DNA from 2 places in the Acidaminococcus sp. HCP3S3_G9_1 genome. Region 1 is predicted to be linked to the other one. Evidence: riboswitches for the same ligand, from Rfam matches in the RefSeq annotation. Region 1 holds a riboswitch; the other holds the start of a gene.
The links. A riboswitch is a leader RNA that binds a small molecule or an ion and turns the genes downstream of it on or off. The one in region 1 is predicted to bind S-adenosylmethionine.
Positions count from the first base shown of each region.

Region 2: another riboswitch for S-adenosylmethionine. It lies ahead of ACTQY1_RS08685 (MetQ/NlpA family ABC transporter substrate-binding protein); the one in region 1 lies ahead of metK (methionine adenosyltransferase).

Region 1 is NZ_JBQKCH010000001.1:17,714-25,688, reverse strand. Features, by position in the region: gene ACTQY1_RS00130 (biotin transporter BioY) at 1-133, shown strand, start outside; gene hemC (hydroxymethylbilane synthase) at 135-1,001, shown strand; gene cobA (uroporphyrinogen-III C-methyltransferase) at 988-2,457, shown strand; gene ACTQY1_RS00115 (precorrin-2 dehydrogenase/sirohydrochlorin ferrochelatase family protein) at 2,454-3,026, shown strand; gene ACTQY1_RS00110 (ferritin family protein) at 3,181-3,729, shown strand; gene ACTQY1_RS00105 (lactate utilization protein) at 3,823-4,452, shown strand; gene citC ([citrate (pro-3S)-lyase] ligase) at 4,545-5,594, shown strand; SAM riboswitch class I at 5,653-5,761, shown strand; gene metK (methionine adenosyltransferase) at 5,815-6,993, shown strand; gene priA (primosomal protein N') at 6,995-7,975, shown strand, end outside.
Region 2 is NZ_JBQKCH010000013.1:29,967-37,941, reverse strand. Features, by position in the region: gene ACTQY1_RS08690 (M20/M25/M40 family metallo-hydrolase) at 1-1,242, opposite strand, end outside; gene ACTQY1_RS08685 (MetQ/NlpA family ABC transporter substrate-binding protein) at 1,264-2,085, opposite strand; SAM riboswitch class I at 2,175-2,274, opposite strand; gene pflB (formate C-acetyltransferase) at 2,606-4,885, opposite strand; gene pflA (pyruvate formate-lyase-activating protein) at 5,067-5,798, opposite strand; gene ACTQY1_RS08670 (Crp/Fnr family transcriptional regulator) at 5,903-6,595, opposite strand; gene ACTQY1_RS08665 (3-hydroxyacyl-CoA dehydrogenase NAD-binding domain-containing protein) at 6,592-7,975, opposite strand, start outside.

The DNA of each region.
Region 1 (7,975 bases):
GCAGAATACCGGGGGCATCGGCCTGGTCCGGCTGCTGGAAATCTGGTTCCTGAGCACGGTGCTGCCGGACGGGGCCCTTTGTGTACTGGCGGTGCTGGTCTATGGAAAACTGGCCCCCAGGGTAAGGAGATAAGATGAAAAAACTCATTGTAGCCACCCGGGGCAGCCGGCTGGCACTGGCACAGACTCATATTGTATGCGGTCTTCTGAAGGAAGCGGGGGTGGAAACGGAAGTCCGGACCATTACCACCGCAGGGGACCGGGACCGGATCCACGCCTTGGTGAAAATCGGCGGCCGGGGGATCTTTGTCCGGGAAATCGAGCGGGAACTCCTTAGTGGAGAGGCGGATATCGCCGTCCACAGTGTCAAAGATCTGCCCTATCAGCTGGCCCAGGGGCTGGTGATCGCCGGTACCCCCCGGGGGGCGGATTCCCGGGATGCCCTGGTGCTGCTCCGGGATAAGGAACTCCGTGAAGGCAATGTGGTGGGCACCGGCAGTCCCCGGCGGATCCGGGAATTCAGCCGGCAGCGGCCGGACCTGCAGTTCCGGGATATCCGGGGGAATGTGACCACCCGGCTCCACAAGCTGGAACGGGGAGAGTATGATGCCATCGTATTGGCCATGGCAGGCATTGAACGGCTGGAACTGGACATGGGCCGGTTCCAGGTGATCCCCTTTTCTCCGGAGAAAGTGATCCCTGCCGGCTGCCAGGGCATCATCGGAGTGGAATGCCGGACCCAGGACCGGGAGCTGGTCCGGCTCCTCCGGCAGCTCTCTGATCCGGAGACCTGGCGCCGGTTCCGGTGGGAACGGCAGCTGTTCTGCGCTATGAAAGTAGACTGTTCCTGCCCGGTGGGAATCCACTGCCGGCTCCTGCCCGGGGAACGGATGGAACTGATGGCTATGGTGGACGGGAAACGGGCCCGGCGGATGGGAAAGGAAAAGGATGGGCAGGCGCTCTGCCAGTCCCTGAAGGAGGAACTTTATGACCGGCACTGAAAATACAGTGGGAAAAGTGTGGCTGGTGGGAGCCGGCTGCGGACGGGGCCTTCTGACCCAGGAAGGACGCCGGATACTGTCCCGGGCCCAGACCGTGCTCTACGATGCCCTGGTGGCCCCGGAAACCCTTCTGGAAGCCAGTCCGGAAGCGGAACTGCTGCCGGTGGGAAAACGGAGCGGACGGCACAGCGTGGCCCAGGAAGCCATCAATGCACTGCTGATCCGGAAGGCCCGGGAAGGCAAAAGGGTGGTACGGCTGAAAGGGGGGGACAGTTTTGTCTTCGGCCGGGGGGGAGAAGAAGCCCTGGCTCTCCAGAAGGCCGGGATCCCCTGGCAGGTGGTGCCGGGAATCAGCTCGGCCATTGGGGTGCCGGAACATTTCGGCATCCCGGTGACTCATCGGGGACTGGCCCGGTCCTTTACGGTGATCACCGGCCATACCCGGGACGGGGCGGAAGAGGACTGGCAGGTCCTGGCTCATCTGCAGGGTACCCTGGTATTCCTGATGGGTCTGGAACGGGTGGAAACCATTTGCCGCCGGCTGATTCAGGCCGGCAAAAAAGCGGATACGCCGGCCTCCGTCCTTTGCGGAGGATACGGAGAAGGGGAAAAACGCATTGACGGGACCCTGGAGGACCTGCCGGAAAAAGCCCGGCAGCAGGGGGCCTTCCCTCCAGCGGTGATCCTGGTGGGACCGGTTGCCGGCCTGGGACTCTGCCCGGAGGCGCCGGGGAAAAAAGAGAAAATCCTGGTAACCGGCACCCTCTCGTTCTGCCGGGAAGTGGCACGGGAACTGGCTGAGGGCGGCAGGGAAACAGGAGAACTGCCCCTTCTGGCCGCAGAGCCACTTTGGGGGAATATTCCTGAAGACTTCGGACAATGGGACTGGCTGGTATTCACCAGCCGGAACGGGGTCCGGCTCTTTTTCCAGTGGTTCCGGGAAAAGAAAAGAGACTTCCGGCTCCTGGGGCAGGCCCGGTTTGCCTGCATCGGGGAAGGGACCGCCCGGGAACTGGCAGAGCAGGGATTCCAGGCGGATCTGCTTCCGGAATGCTACACGGCAGAAGCGCTGGGAAAGAGTCTGGCTGAAAAAATGGGACCTGGGGAGCGGTGCCTGCTGCTCCGGGCGGAAAACGGGTCCCCGGATCTGGTCCGGGAACTGGAAAAGGCCGGGCGGCCATACAGGGATGCTGCTGTGTACAGGATCTGCCCCCGGGAGGGACAGCCGGAAAAAGGGACCTGCCTGGCTCCGGATGTAATGATCTTCGGCAGTGCCGGAGGGGTCCGGGTCTTTTTCCAGCAGTATACCCTGGCTTCGGAAACCCGGGTCCTGTGCATCGGTCCGGTTACGGCCCGGGCTGCCCGGGAAGCCGGCTGCCTGGAGGTGGAAACAGCCCGGGTCCATTCAGCAGCGGGGATCCGGGCGGCCCTGGAACAGCCGGGAGGGGAATCATGAGCTATTTTCCTTTGATGGTCCAGCTGGAGGATGCTCCGGTGCTCCTGGTGGGAGGAGGCAGGACAGCCTTCCACAAGGCAAAGATCCTGGTGGATTTCGGAGCCCGGGTCCAGGTGGTGGCTCCGGAACTCCTGTCGGAATTCCGGGAGCTTCCGGTCCGGTGGGAGAGCCGGACCTTCGAACCGGAAGATCTGGACCGGGGGGACTGGATCCTGACAGTGGCGGCTACCAATCACCGGGAAGTGAACCGGACCGTAAGCCGTCTCTGCCGGGAGAAGCGGATCCCGGTGAATGTGGTGGACGATCCGGAGCTGTGTTCCTTTATCTTTCCGGCCCTGATCCGGGAAGGAGAAGTGGTCTGCGCCGTCAGCAGCGGAGGCCGGAGTCCTTTGGTGGCCCAGTATGTGAAAAAAAAGATCCGACAGGCCCTGCCGGAAGGACTGGGGGCCCTCAATGAAAAAATGGGGAGCTTCCGCCGGCAGCTGAAGGTGGCGGAACCGGATCCCCAGGTCCGGAACCAAAGGCTCCGGGAACGGTTCCGGAAGCTGCTGGAAGAGCTGCACCTCTGACTGCAATAAAAACCTTTCGAAATGGAAAAATATTTTCCAAAAGTACTTGCATTATTTTGAGAGTCTGTTATAATAAAAACCGTAAGAGATAACAAATATCAACAAATAGCAAGTCCTTAAATAAAGGGCTTGACCATTTAGGGGAGGCAATATTATGAAAAAATTCATTTGCAGAGTGTGCGGTTATGTGTATGAAGGGGAAGAAGCTCCGGAAAAGTGCCCTCAGTGCGGCGCTCCCAAAGACAAGTTCGATGAACTGAAGGAAGGCGTGAAGGAATACGCTGATGAACACGTGGTAGGCGTTGCCAAAGGCGTGGATGAACGGGTCCTGGAAGGCCTGCGTCAGCACTTCACCGGGGAATGCTCCGAAGTGGGCATGTACCTGGCCATGAGCCGGGTGGCTGACCGGGAAGGGTATCCGGAAGTGGCAGAAGCCTACAAACGGATCGCTTTCGAAGAAGCGGAACACGCTGCCAAGTTCGCTGAACTGCTGGGTGAAGTGGTTACCGACAGCACCAAGAAGAATCTGGAAATGCGGGCTGCCGCTGAACAGGGTGCCTGCGCCGGCAAGAAGGAAATCGCCACCCTGGCCAAACAGCTGGGCTACGATGCCATCCACGACACCGTTCATGAAATGGCCAAAGACGAAGCCCGTCACGGCCGTGTATTCGACGGACTGCTGGCCCGGTATTTTGCAAAATAAGAAGGTAAGGCAGGGAGAGGTTGCTGCACAAAAGGTGCAGCAACCTCTTTTTCTATGGTAAAATAAAAAAAACACAAATGAGGGGGAATCGAAATGCAGGAGGCTTTGAGACGGCGGAATGAACTGCTGGCCCAGGTGGTGATCCGGGGGCTGGCATCCCGGAACATGAAGGGGTATTATGCGGCAACGGTGGAAGAGGCGGTGCAGAAGGCCCTGGAACTGATCCCGGAAGGCAGTGTGGTGAACATGGGCGGCAGCACCACCGTACGGGAAAGCGGTCTGGTGGAGAAACTGAAGGAAGGCAACTGGACCTTCATCGACCGGGACGAATATCCCACCCGGCGGCCGGCCCATCTGAAGGCCTATGATGCGGACTGGTATCTGGCCAGCTGCAACGCCATGACCCGGGACGGGATCCTGGTGAACATCGACGGCAATGGCAACCGGGTCTCCGCCATTTCCTACGGGCCCCACCATGTATTGTTCCTGGTGAGCCTGAACAAGGTGTGTTCCAGCCTGGAAACAGCCCTGGACCGGGCGGAAAACACGGCGGCTGCGGTCTGTGCCCAGAAATTCGACATCCAGACACCTTGTAAGACCACCGGGTTCTGTTCCCACTGCAAGGCGCCGGAAACCCGCTGCTGCCAGATCCTGATCACCCGGTATGCCCGGCATCCGGAACGGGTCCATGTGATCCTGATCAACGATCAGCTGGGTTTCTGACCGGGAAGAAAAGGGAAAGGGAGTTGGCGGACCAACCCTTCCTTTCCCTTTTTTGTGGTATAATGGATTCACTTTGAAACCAGAAGGAGACCGTGATGTCTGATTATTTTATTTCTCAAGTATATCCTTCCGATAAACGGACCAATGCCCAGGTGGATGCCCTGCTGGAGCAGGAGGGAATCCGCCGGGATGCCAACCTGGACTATACCTGTGTGATGTTCGACAATGATTACCGGGCCATTGCCACCGGAAGCTGTTTCGGCAACACCCTCCGGTGCATGGCGGTGGACCATCACCACCAGGGGGAAGGGCTGATGAACGAGATTGTGTCCCATTTGGTCCAGTACCAGTATGAACGGGGAAATCTCCACCTTTTCCTGTATACCAAATGCAGTTCCGCCAAATTTTTCGGGGACCTGGGTTTTTATGAAATCGCCCGGATCGAAGACCAGATCGTCTTTATGGAAAACCGGAAGGAAGGTTTCTCCAGCTATCTGAACCAGCTGGCCCGGAGCCGGGTGGAAGCTCCCAAAGTGGCGGCCATTGTCATGAACGCCAACCCCTTTACCCTGGGGCATCAGTACCTGGTGGAAAAAGCGGCGGCAGAAAACGACCTGGTCCACCTGTTCATGGTCAGCGAGGACGCCAGCCTGTTCCCCTATGCCGTCCGGAAGAAGCTGATCCAGGAAGGGACACGGCACCTGGCCAATCTCCGGTACCATGACAGCGGTCCCTACATCATCAGCCAGGCCACCTTCCCCAGCTATTTCCAGAAGGATGCGGAAGCGGTGATCGCCAGCCATGCCAACCTGGATCTGGCCATTTTCGTGAAGATCGCCCGGAAACTGGGGATTACCGCCCGGTATGTGGGGGAAGAGCCCACCAGTGTGGTCACCGGCCTGTACAACCAGGTGATGGAAAAGCGGCTGCCGGAAGCGGGGATCCAGTGCGTGGTGGTGCCCCGTCGGGAAGAACAGGGCCAGGTGGTCAGTGCCTCCACAGTACGGAAGGCCATCCAGGAAGGAAACTGGGCGCTGGTACGGGAGCAGGTGCCTCCCACCACCTGGGACTTCCTCCAGAGCCAGGAAGCCCGGCCCATCCTGGACCGGATCCGGAAAGAGCAGGACGTGGTCCATTACTGAGGACCCGTCTTGTATTTTCCTACTGTATCTGTTATAATTACAAAGCAAAATCGAATACAGCTCATCAAGAGTGGCGGAGGGAATGGCCCTGTGAAGCCACAGCAACCATGGCCCTGGGCCAACGGTGCTAATTCCTGCAATGCGGTTTGTCGATTGTAAGATGAGAGTCCCATAGGTACTCTCATTTTGGGAGTATTTTTTTTTGTGTAAGGAGGAAATAATGAAGAAAGTATTTACGTCTGAATCTGTCACGGAAGGCCATCCTGACAAAATCGCCGATCAGATCTCTGATGCGGTGCTGGATGCCATCCTGGAACAGGACCCGGATGCCCGGGTTGCCTGCGAAACCCTGGTGGCCACCGGCCAGATCCATATTGTGGGGGAAATTTCCACCAGCTGCTATGTGGACATTGCCAAGATTGCCCGGCAGACGGTGATCGACATTGGCTACGACCGGGCCAAATATGGTTTTGACGGAGCCACCTGCGGGGTGCTGATCTCCATCGATGAACAGTCCCCGGACATTGCCCAGGGGGTGGATGAATCCGATGAATCCAAACAGGGCGCCCAGGGAGAAGAAGAAAAAATCGGCGCCGGGGATCAGGGGATGATGTTCGGCTATGCCACCGATGAAACGCCTGAATACATGCCCCTGCCCATTTCCCTGGCCCACAAGCTGTCCCGCCGGCTGGCCCAGGTCCGGAAGGACGGCACCCTGCCTTATCTCCGTCCTGATGGGAAGACCCAGGTCTCCGTGGAATATGATGACGACAAACCGGTACGGGTGGACACCATTGTGGTTTCTGCCCAGCACAGCCCGGAAATCACCATGGAACAGCTGCGGAAGGACATCCTGGAACAGGTGATCCGGCCGGTGGTGCCGGCGGATCTGCTGGATGAAAAGACCATTTACCACATCAACCCCACCGGCCGGTTCGTCATCGGCGGGCCCCAGGGGGATTCCGGCCTCACCGGGCGGAAAATCATCGTGGATACCTACGGGGGCATGGCTCGTCACGGAGGCGGTGCCTTCTCCGGGAAGGATCCCACAAAAGTGGACCGGAGTGCTGCCTATGCGGCCCGGTATGTGGCCAAGAACGTGGTGGCTGCCGGCCTGGCCAGGAAATGCGAAATCCAGCTGGCCTATGCCATCGGGGTGGCCCGTCCGGTGTCCATCAGCGTGAACACCTTTGGCACCGCTGCCATTCCGGAAGAAAAGATCGTGGAACTGATTGAAAAGAACTTCTCCCTGACCCCGGCGGGTATTATCCGGAGCCTGGATCTGCGCCGGCCCATTTACCGCCAGACTGCTGCCTATGGCCATTTCGGCCGGACGGATGTGGATTTGCCCTGGGAACGGCTGGATAAAGTGGATGTGCTGAAAAAAGCACTGGAATAAGATGGAATACGCAAAGGTTGCCATCAATCTGCCTGCCAAAAACATTTTTCGGCAGTTCACCTACCATGTGCCCCAGGCCCTGGATTTCCTGGGCCAGGGCTGGCGGGTGGTGGTGCCTTTCGGCCAGCAGCTGCTGGAAGGTTTCATTGTGGAAGAGGACCGGAGCCCGGATCTGTCCCGGGAACTGAAGGACATTGCCGATGTGGTGGGGACGGAACCCTGGTTCGACAGTGAAATGCTGGCCACCGCCTACTGGCTGTCCCAGTACTACCTGTGCACCCTGGCGGAGGCCCTGCGGCTGTTCATCCCGGGCCGGAAAAGCCTGGCGGCAGTGGGGAAATACGTCCCAGTGCCTGAAGTGGCCGGGCTTACTCCTGAGGAACAGGAACTGTACGATTTCCTGACCCTGAAGGGTCCCCAGTCCCGGCGGGCCATCCGGAATCTCCCGGGAGGAGAGACGGCCCTGAAGGGACTGATCGCCCAAAAGGCGGTGGTCCTTTCCTACGATGTGAAATACAAACTGCGGGAAAAAACAGAGCGGACCTTTACAGCAACACCGGAAGGGTTGGCCGCACGGGAAAACGGAGAGGTCCGGGGCAAAAGCCAGCTGGCTGCCCTGGACTTTTTGCTGTCCGGGAACACCGCCAGCGCCGGGGAGCTGGAAGGAAAAGGCATCTCCTCCGCAGTGCTCCGGAACCTGGTCCAGAAAGGCTGGCTGCTGGAAGGCCGGCGGCGGGTCCTCCGGGACAGCTACCAGGGGCTGGAAGCCCGGAAGGAAACCCTGGAACTGACGGAAGAACAACAGGCGGCCATCCAGGCAGTGGACCGGGCCCGGGAAAACCGGGATCCCCGGACCTTCCTGCTCCAGGGGATCACCGGCAGCGGCAAGACGGAAGTCTATCTCCGGCTCACCGACAGGGCCCTCCGGGCAGGCCAGCAGGTAATGGTGCTGGTGCCGGAAATCGCCCTTACCGGACAGATC
Region 2 (7,975 bases), on a different contig from region 1:
CCAGCGGCTGTCCCGGAGATACCCGGAGAACAGCATCACATTGTCGGCGATCCGCTTGTAATAGTGGCTGTCGGTGCCTCCCAGCATCAGGAAGGGCACCACGTCCACTTTTTCCCCGTACTGGTCCTTCAGGACTTTTTCCGCCACCTGGATCCCGTAACTCTGGGGATCGGAAGCGGGCAGCGGGTCCTTGCCGGACACATGGCGGATTTCCACCCCTTCCGGCAGGAACTGGCGGAAGTAATTTTCGCAGGATTCCACCGTATCCCCCTGGAGCACCCGGACGCTCATCTGGGCCGCCGCCCGGCTGGGCAGCACATTGGGCTGCTTGCTGGCTTCGGCCATGGTGAAGGCGATGGTGGTGTGGAGCAGGGCATCCAGAGCCGGATCTTCCTGGGCCAACTGGCACAGTTCCTGCCAGTGGCCTTCCGGGTCTTCATAGATGGCCTGGCGGCCGGCATCCTGGAGTTTGGCGCTTTTCTGGAGATGGGCCAGGGTCAGGGGAGTGAACCGGTAAGGGAAAGGATGGGATTCGATGGCCACAATGGCTTTGGCCAGGGTCCCCAGGGCTGTCCCTTTCCCGGGACGGCTGGAATGGCCTCCGGGAGAGGTGGCGTAGATCTCGAAGTTCACCGGGGATTTTTCCGCCACTCCGATCTTGGCTTCCAGCTTGTCCCCCACCGGGAACAGGCCGCCCCCTTCGTCCACTACGGTGCCCAGCCGGACCCCCTTCTCTTCCAGGTGCCGGGTGAGCTTTTCCGCCCCGTCCACATCGTTTTCCAGGTACACTTCCTCACTGTAGCCCAGGGACAGGTACAGGTCGTAAGACGGCCGCCAGCCTTCTGCCAGCAGGGCTTCCACCGCTTCCATTTCCGCCAGCAGCTGGTGCTTGCAGTCGGTGGTACCCCGGCCGCAGATACAGCCGTCGATGATTTCGCCTCCAAAGGGATCGAATTTCCACTGGCCCCGGTCCCCTACTTCCACCACGTCCTGATGGGCCATGAGCAGAAGGGGCTTCTTTGCGCTGCCAGTGCCCTTCAGGTGGAACTGGAGGCCTGCCTGGCCCACTTCATCCAGCTCCATCAGGCGATAGATGTGGGGATAGAATTCCCGGAAGGCCTCATGGAGTTTTTCAAACTGGCTCCAGTCCACCTTGTCCACATTGGCGTTGGACACGGTGGCGCACTGGATGAACCGCTGGAGATGGGCGGCGTATTTCTGTTCTTCTTCCGTAAGCTTCATTGCCGTTCCCTTCTTTCCCAATTACCAGGCCGGTTCCAGGTTGCCTTTGCAGTTTTCCAGGATGTAGTCCTTCACCGGCTGGCTCTGGAAGATCTGGACGAATTTCTTGTAGGTGGGGTTGTCCTTGTCTTCTTCCCGGGCGGCAATGATGTTCACATAGGGGCTGGTATTGTCTTCCTTGGCAATGGCCAGGTCCGTGGACAGACCGGCGGAGTTGGCATACCCGGCGTTGATGATGGAAGCGGCAGTGTCATCCAGGCTCCGGGGCAGCTGGGCAGCTTCCAGTTCCACGATCTGCAGGTGTTTCGGGTTTTCGGTGATGTCATTGACGGTCAGTTCCGTGGGCTTCACATCCGGGTTCACTTTCAGGAGGCCCAGTTTGCTCAGCATCAGGATGGCCCGTCCTCCGTTGGAAGGATCGTTGGGGATGGCGATCTTGTCCCCGTCCTTGATGTCCGCCACGTTTTTGATCTTGGTGGAATACAGCCGCAGGGGAGCCAGGTAGGTCTTGCCGATGCTCACCAGTTTGGTGCCGTTCTTTTTGTTGAAGGCCAGCAGGAAGGGTTCATGCTGGAAGGAGTTCAGGTCGATGTCCTTCTGGGCCAGAGCCTGGTCCGGAGTCACATAGTCGGAGAAGGTCTTGATTTCCACCTTCAGCCCCTGTTTTTCCGCTTCCTTCTTTACCACTTCCATGACCTGTTCGGAATACCCGGGGGTGATCCCTACAGTGATGGTCTTCTTTTCCGCCGGGGCGGCCGCCTTTTTGTCGCTGCCGCAGCCGCTGACCAGGCTGGCCAGGGCCAGGACGGATACGGCTGCTGCAATCCATTTCTTCAGTTTCATGAACATCTCTCCTTTTTCGCCTTCCCGAAAGCCACACAAAGAAAAACACCACCTGCTGGGCAGATGGTGTTTTCGATGACTGAGCTCGCTTTTCATCTGCCAGGGAATCCCTGTTGGAATTGGCACCTTCCCTTCCGGGGGTTGCCGCAGCTTCATAGGGCCAAATCCCTCTGCTGCTCTCGATGAAGGTATGTGATTTTGATGGTTCTGATTCTACACTACTTCACTAGGAAAGTCAAGGACTTTTTGTAACCTGATCAGGAACAGTTGCAGGTAACCGGCTCAAGTCTGGAGTCTGAAGTCTGGAGTCTGGAGCCGAATGTTAAATTTGCAGGCAAATTTTTTGAATGTGTAGAACCTTTGGACGAGTTGATCTCTCAGATTGATTGCGATTCTGGTTTTGCAGAATCAAAAGGATCCGTCCAGCCAGACGGATCCTGTCCAGAGGCTTCCGACTTCAGACTTCGGACTTCCGACTAAGGGGCTGTTGCTCATGCAACAGCCCCTTCTTACTAAAACATTACATCTTCTGATGAGCGCGGCGGGCGATTACGTCCATCTGCTGTTCTCTGGTCAGGTCGATGAATTTCACCGCGTAGCCGGATACCCGGATGGTGAAGTTGGCGTATTCCGGTTTTTCCGGATGTTCCATGCAGTCGATCAGCTTGTCCACGCCGAACACGTTCACGTTCAGGTGGTGGGCTCCCTGGTCGAAGTAGCCGTCCATCACCCGTACCAGGGTGGCTTTCTGTTCTTCTTCATTGTGGCCCAGGGTTTCCGGAGCGATGGTCTGGGTGTTGGAGATCCCGTCCAGAGCATATTCGTACGGCAGCTTGGCCACAGAGTTCAGGGAAGCCAGGAGGCCGTTCTGTTCTGCGCCGTAGGCCGGGTTGGCACCGGGAGCGAACGGGGTGTAGGCTTTCCGTCCGTCAGGCAGGGCACCGGTGGCGCCGCCGTACACCACGTTGGAAGTGATGGTCAGGATGGAAGTGGTGGCTTCGGAATTCCGGTAGGTGTGGTGTTTCCGCAGCTTGGTCATGAAGGTCTTCAGCAGCCATACAGCGATTTCATCCGCCCGGGGATCATCGTTGCCGTATTTGGGGAAGTCCCCTTCGATCTTGTAGTCCACCACCAGGCCGGATTCATCCCGGACCGTGGAAACTTTGGCGTATTTGATGGCGCACAGGGAATCCACCACATGGGAGAAGCCTGCGATGCCGGTGGCAAAAGTCCGGCGCACATCGGTGTCGATGAGGGCCATTTCTGCCGCTTCATAGTAGTATTTGTCATGCATGTACTGGATCAGGTTCAGGATGTTCACGTACAGCCCGGCCAGCCAGTCCATCATCAGGTCGAATTTGTGCATCACTTCGCCGTAGTCCAGCACGTCGGAGGTGATGGGTGCATATTCCGGACCTACCTGCATGTGTTTGCCATCTTTGGTCAGGAATTTTTCATCCTTGCCCCCGTTGATGGCGTACAGCAGACATTTGCCCAGGTTGGCCCGTGCCCCGAAGAACTGCATTTCCTTCCCGGTCTGGGTGGCGGATACGCAGCAGCAGATGCTGTAGTCATCGCCCCATACCGGCTTCATCACATCGTCGTTTTCGTACTGGATGGAAGAAGTGGTGATGGAAATGTGGGCGGCGTATTTCTTGAAGTTGTCCGGCAGTGCGGAAGAATACAGCACCGTCAGGTTGGGTTCCGGAGAAGGCCCCATGTTTTCCAGGGTGTGGAGGAACCGGTAGTCGTTCCGGGTGACCATGTGCCGGCCGTCCATGCCGATGCCGGCCATTTCCAGGGTGGCCCATACCGGGTCGCCGGAGAACAGCTGGTTGTAGGAGGGGATCCGGGCGAATTTCACCATGCGGAATTTCAGGGTCAGGTGGTCGATCAGTTCCTGGGCCGCCTCTTCGGTGAGGGTCCCTTCGGCCAGATCACGGCTGATGTAGATATCCAGGAAGGTGGAGATGCGGCCCACGCTCATGGCAGCCCCGTTCTGGGTCTTTACTGCAGCCAGGTAGCCGAAGTACAGCCACTGGACGGCTTCCTTGGCGTTCTTGGCAGGAGCGGAAATGTCATAGCCGTAGACTTTGGCCATTTCCTTCATCTGTTTCAGAGCCCGGATCTGTTCCGCCAGTTCTTCCCGCTGCCGGATGATGTCATCGGTCATAACCCCGCATCCGCAGTTGTCCAGGTCTTCGCTTTTCTTGTTGATCAGGAAGTCGATGCCGTAAAGAGCCACTCTCCGGTAGTCCCCTACGATCCGGCCCCGGCCGTAGGTATCAGGCAGACCGGTTACGATATGGCTGTGGCGTGCTTTCCGCATTTCAGCGGTGTAGGCATCGAATACAGCCTGGTTGTGGGTCTTGTGGTATTCGGTGAAGATCTTGTGGAACTTGGGGTTCACCTTGTACCCGTAGGTTTCCGCAGCTTCTTCCGCCATTTTGATGCCGCCGTAGGGCATGAAGGCCCGTTTCAGAGGCTTGTCGGTCTGGAGGCCCACCACCTGTTCCAGATCTTTCATGGATTCATCGATGTAGCCGGGGCCGTAAGCCGTCAGGCTGGAGACTACTTCCGTTTCGCAGTCCAATACGCCGCCTTTGGCCCGTTCTTCCTTCTGGAGTTCCTGGACTCTGCCCCACAGTTTGTTGGTGGCTTCCGTAGGCCCTGCCAGGAAGCTTTCGTCCCCGTCATAAGGGGTATAGTTGTTCTGGATGAAATCCCGGACATCCACATCGTCCGTCCATTTCACGCCTTTAAAACCTCTCCATGCAACATTCTGATTGATGCTGTTCATTACAGATCCTCCTTTTTGAGTTCCCGTTGGTTCGTTTTTCATGGCTTAATCATAGCCGTTTTTCCATTTTAAAACCTTGACTGGAATCAAGTTTGCTTAGGCTAACTTATTTTATATTTGTTCATCGTCCAGGGAACCCGTGCCCGGGTTCCTTCCTTCCACCAGGTATCAGTGACAGCCCTTACACGGCTCCCAGTATTTTCCGGGCCTTGTCCACCTCTTCCTGGGTGGGGGGCTTTACGTCCTTCAGCTTGTTGGGGATCCCCAGCTGTTCCCATTTGTACAGGCCCATGTTGTGGTAGGGCAGCACTTCCACCCGCTGGATGTTGGTAAGGGTGTCCAGGAATTCCCGGGTCCGCTGCAGAGACCCTGGATCGTCGGTCCACCCGGGCACCAGCACCTGCCGGACCCAGATGGGCTTTTGGATTTCCGACAGATACCGGAACAGGTCCAGGATGTTGTCATTGGGCTGGCCGGTGAGCTTTTTGTGGGCTTCCGGGTCGATGTGCTTCACATCCAGCAGCAGGATGTCCGTTACCTCCATCAGCTCTTTGAACTGGCTGAAGAAAGGTTCCTTCCGGGTAAAGGGCTGGCCGGCAGTGTCGATGCAGGTGCCGATGCCCCGGGCTTTGGCCTTCCGGAACAGGTCCAGCAGGAAATCCATCTGGAGCAGAGGTTCCCCTCCGCTGACGGTGATGCCCCCTTCCGGACCCCAGTAGGGCCGGTAGCGTTCCGCCTGGTCCAGCAGTTCGTCAGCGGTTTTCAGCTGGCCCCCCTGGCCGCATTTCCAGGTGTCCACATTGTGGCAGTACAGGCAGCGCATGTTGCAGCCCTGGACAAAGATGATGAAACGGGTTCCGGGCCCGTCCACGGACCCGAAGGTTTCGATGGAATGGATACGTCCCTGGATCATAATACCTCCTGATAAAAAAAGACCCCATCAAAGGGGGCACAGTTCGTACGCCTCTTGATGGGTCTCATTGTATGTGTTTTTGCAAAAAGGTTCCTTGATTTGGGTCAATAATTCACCAGCTCCATCAGCCGGTCCGGATCCAGGACCTTGATGCTGCTCTGGCCGGTCTTTTTTACGTACCCTTCCCGTTCCAGTTCCTTCAGCTTCCGGCTGATGGTTTCCGGCCGGAGAGCCAGGCTGCCGGCCATTTCCTCCAGGCGCATGGTGATGGTGTCGCTGGTCTGCCGCCGGTACCGGTACAGCAGCAGCCCGGCCACCCGTTCCTTGGGGTCGGCGATGCTTTTCAAAAGGTTCCGCCGGTTGGCGTCGTGGAGCTTCTTGCTCAAAAGAGCGATGATCCGCATGGCCACTTCCGGTTCCTGGATGGCCTCCTCGAAATCCCTCCGGGCCAGTTTGCAGCATTCCACCCCCGTCATGGCAATGGCCGAGGCGGAATACCGGCTGTCCGGCACCAGTACCCCTTCCCAGATGGTATCATGCTCCACAAAGATTCCGGCGATCCGTTCCAGGCCGTCCTGGTCGTAGGTGCACAGTTTCACCCGGCCCTGGTGGATGATGTAGATGGCATCACAGGGCTCCCCTTCGTGGAACAGGTACTCCCCCTTGGCCAATTTCAGCCGTACCGACCGGCGGAGCAGGGTGGTCACCTTTTCCGGAGGCAGCCCCACCAGGAACTCCACACTCTTCAGGCATTCTCCCCGGCAGACCTTGCAGTGGGCGGGGACGGGGCCTGTCATGCCTTTCCTCCGTAAAGGGCGTCATACACCGCCTGGAGCTTTTTGTCCCGGGCGGCAGTGGCTTCCCGGGCCTTGTCCCCGGCATAGTCATAGAAGCCTTTCCCGGTCTTCACCCCGTAATCCCCGGCTTCCACCTTTTCCTTCAGCAGGGCGGGCACTTCATGGGAATCTTCCAGATCCGGCATCAGGTATTCGCTGATGTGGCAGAACACGTCCAGGCCTCCGAAATCCACGGTTTCCAGGGGCCCCAGGCAGGCCCACCTAAAGCCCAGGCCGTATTTCATCACCGCATCGGCCCCTTCCACGCTGACCACTCCGTCCCGGACCAGAGCCAGGGCTTCCCGGAGCACGGCCAGCTGGATCCGGTTGGCGGCAAACCCGGGTACATCCTTTTCCACCAGGGCCGGTTTCTTCCCGATGGCCAGGGACAGGTCATAGATGGTTTTGGCCACATCCGGCCGGGTCTCCTCATTTTTGATGATTTCGATAAGGGGGATCAGAGTGGGCGGATTGAACCAGTGCATCCCCAGGAACCGGCCCGGCCCGGTGACCGCTGCCGCCAGTTTGTTGATGGACAGGCCGGAAGTGTTGGTGGCAATGATGGTTTCCGGATCTGCCAGGGGGCTCATTTCCCGGTAAAAAGCCAGTTTGGCCTCCATGTCCTCCACAATGGATTCCACGATCAGGTCCCGGCCCCGGAAGGCGTCCATACTGGTGGTATAGGTGATCTTGTCCGCCGCACCCGCCGAGATCTTCGTCCTGGCCTTGTCCAAGGTGGGCTGCCGGTGGTTCCACAAGGTCACTTCATACCCGTTCCGGGCAAAAATATCCGCCATGGAATACCCCATGGTCCCTGCTCCTGCAATGGTGATTTTTTTGATGTCCATAGTCAGCAATCCCTCGATTCTGTGATAGTGAAGGAAATCATCCTGTTTTCCCAGTTCCCGGATCTGGGCAGGGGTGGCCAGCTGGAAGCTTTCCACTTCGTCTTCCTGGATCTTTACCTGGTCCCGGGTAAAATCTCCTCGAAATTCATAAATATCCACAAAATAATTGTTCTGTTCCTCCGGGCTGTCGCTGCGGTAGGTATGGATGCACCGGGCCTCTTCCGGGGCAAAATGGAGTCCGGTCTCTTCCCCCACTTCCCGGAGCACCGCCTGCCGGGAGGTTTCTCCCGCCCGTACTCCGCCTCCGGGGATTTCCCATTTCAGGGCAGCCCATTCCTTGTCCGCCTTCCGCTGGGTGATCAGGATTCTCCCCTGTGGGTCCCGGATCAGGGCCAGCACCGTCAGATGGTAGTCCCCCGGTTTCATATGCCAGTCGTTCCGGATCATTTTCCGGCCGGTGACCTGTTTGTTGCTGTCGTAGATATCCCAATAT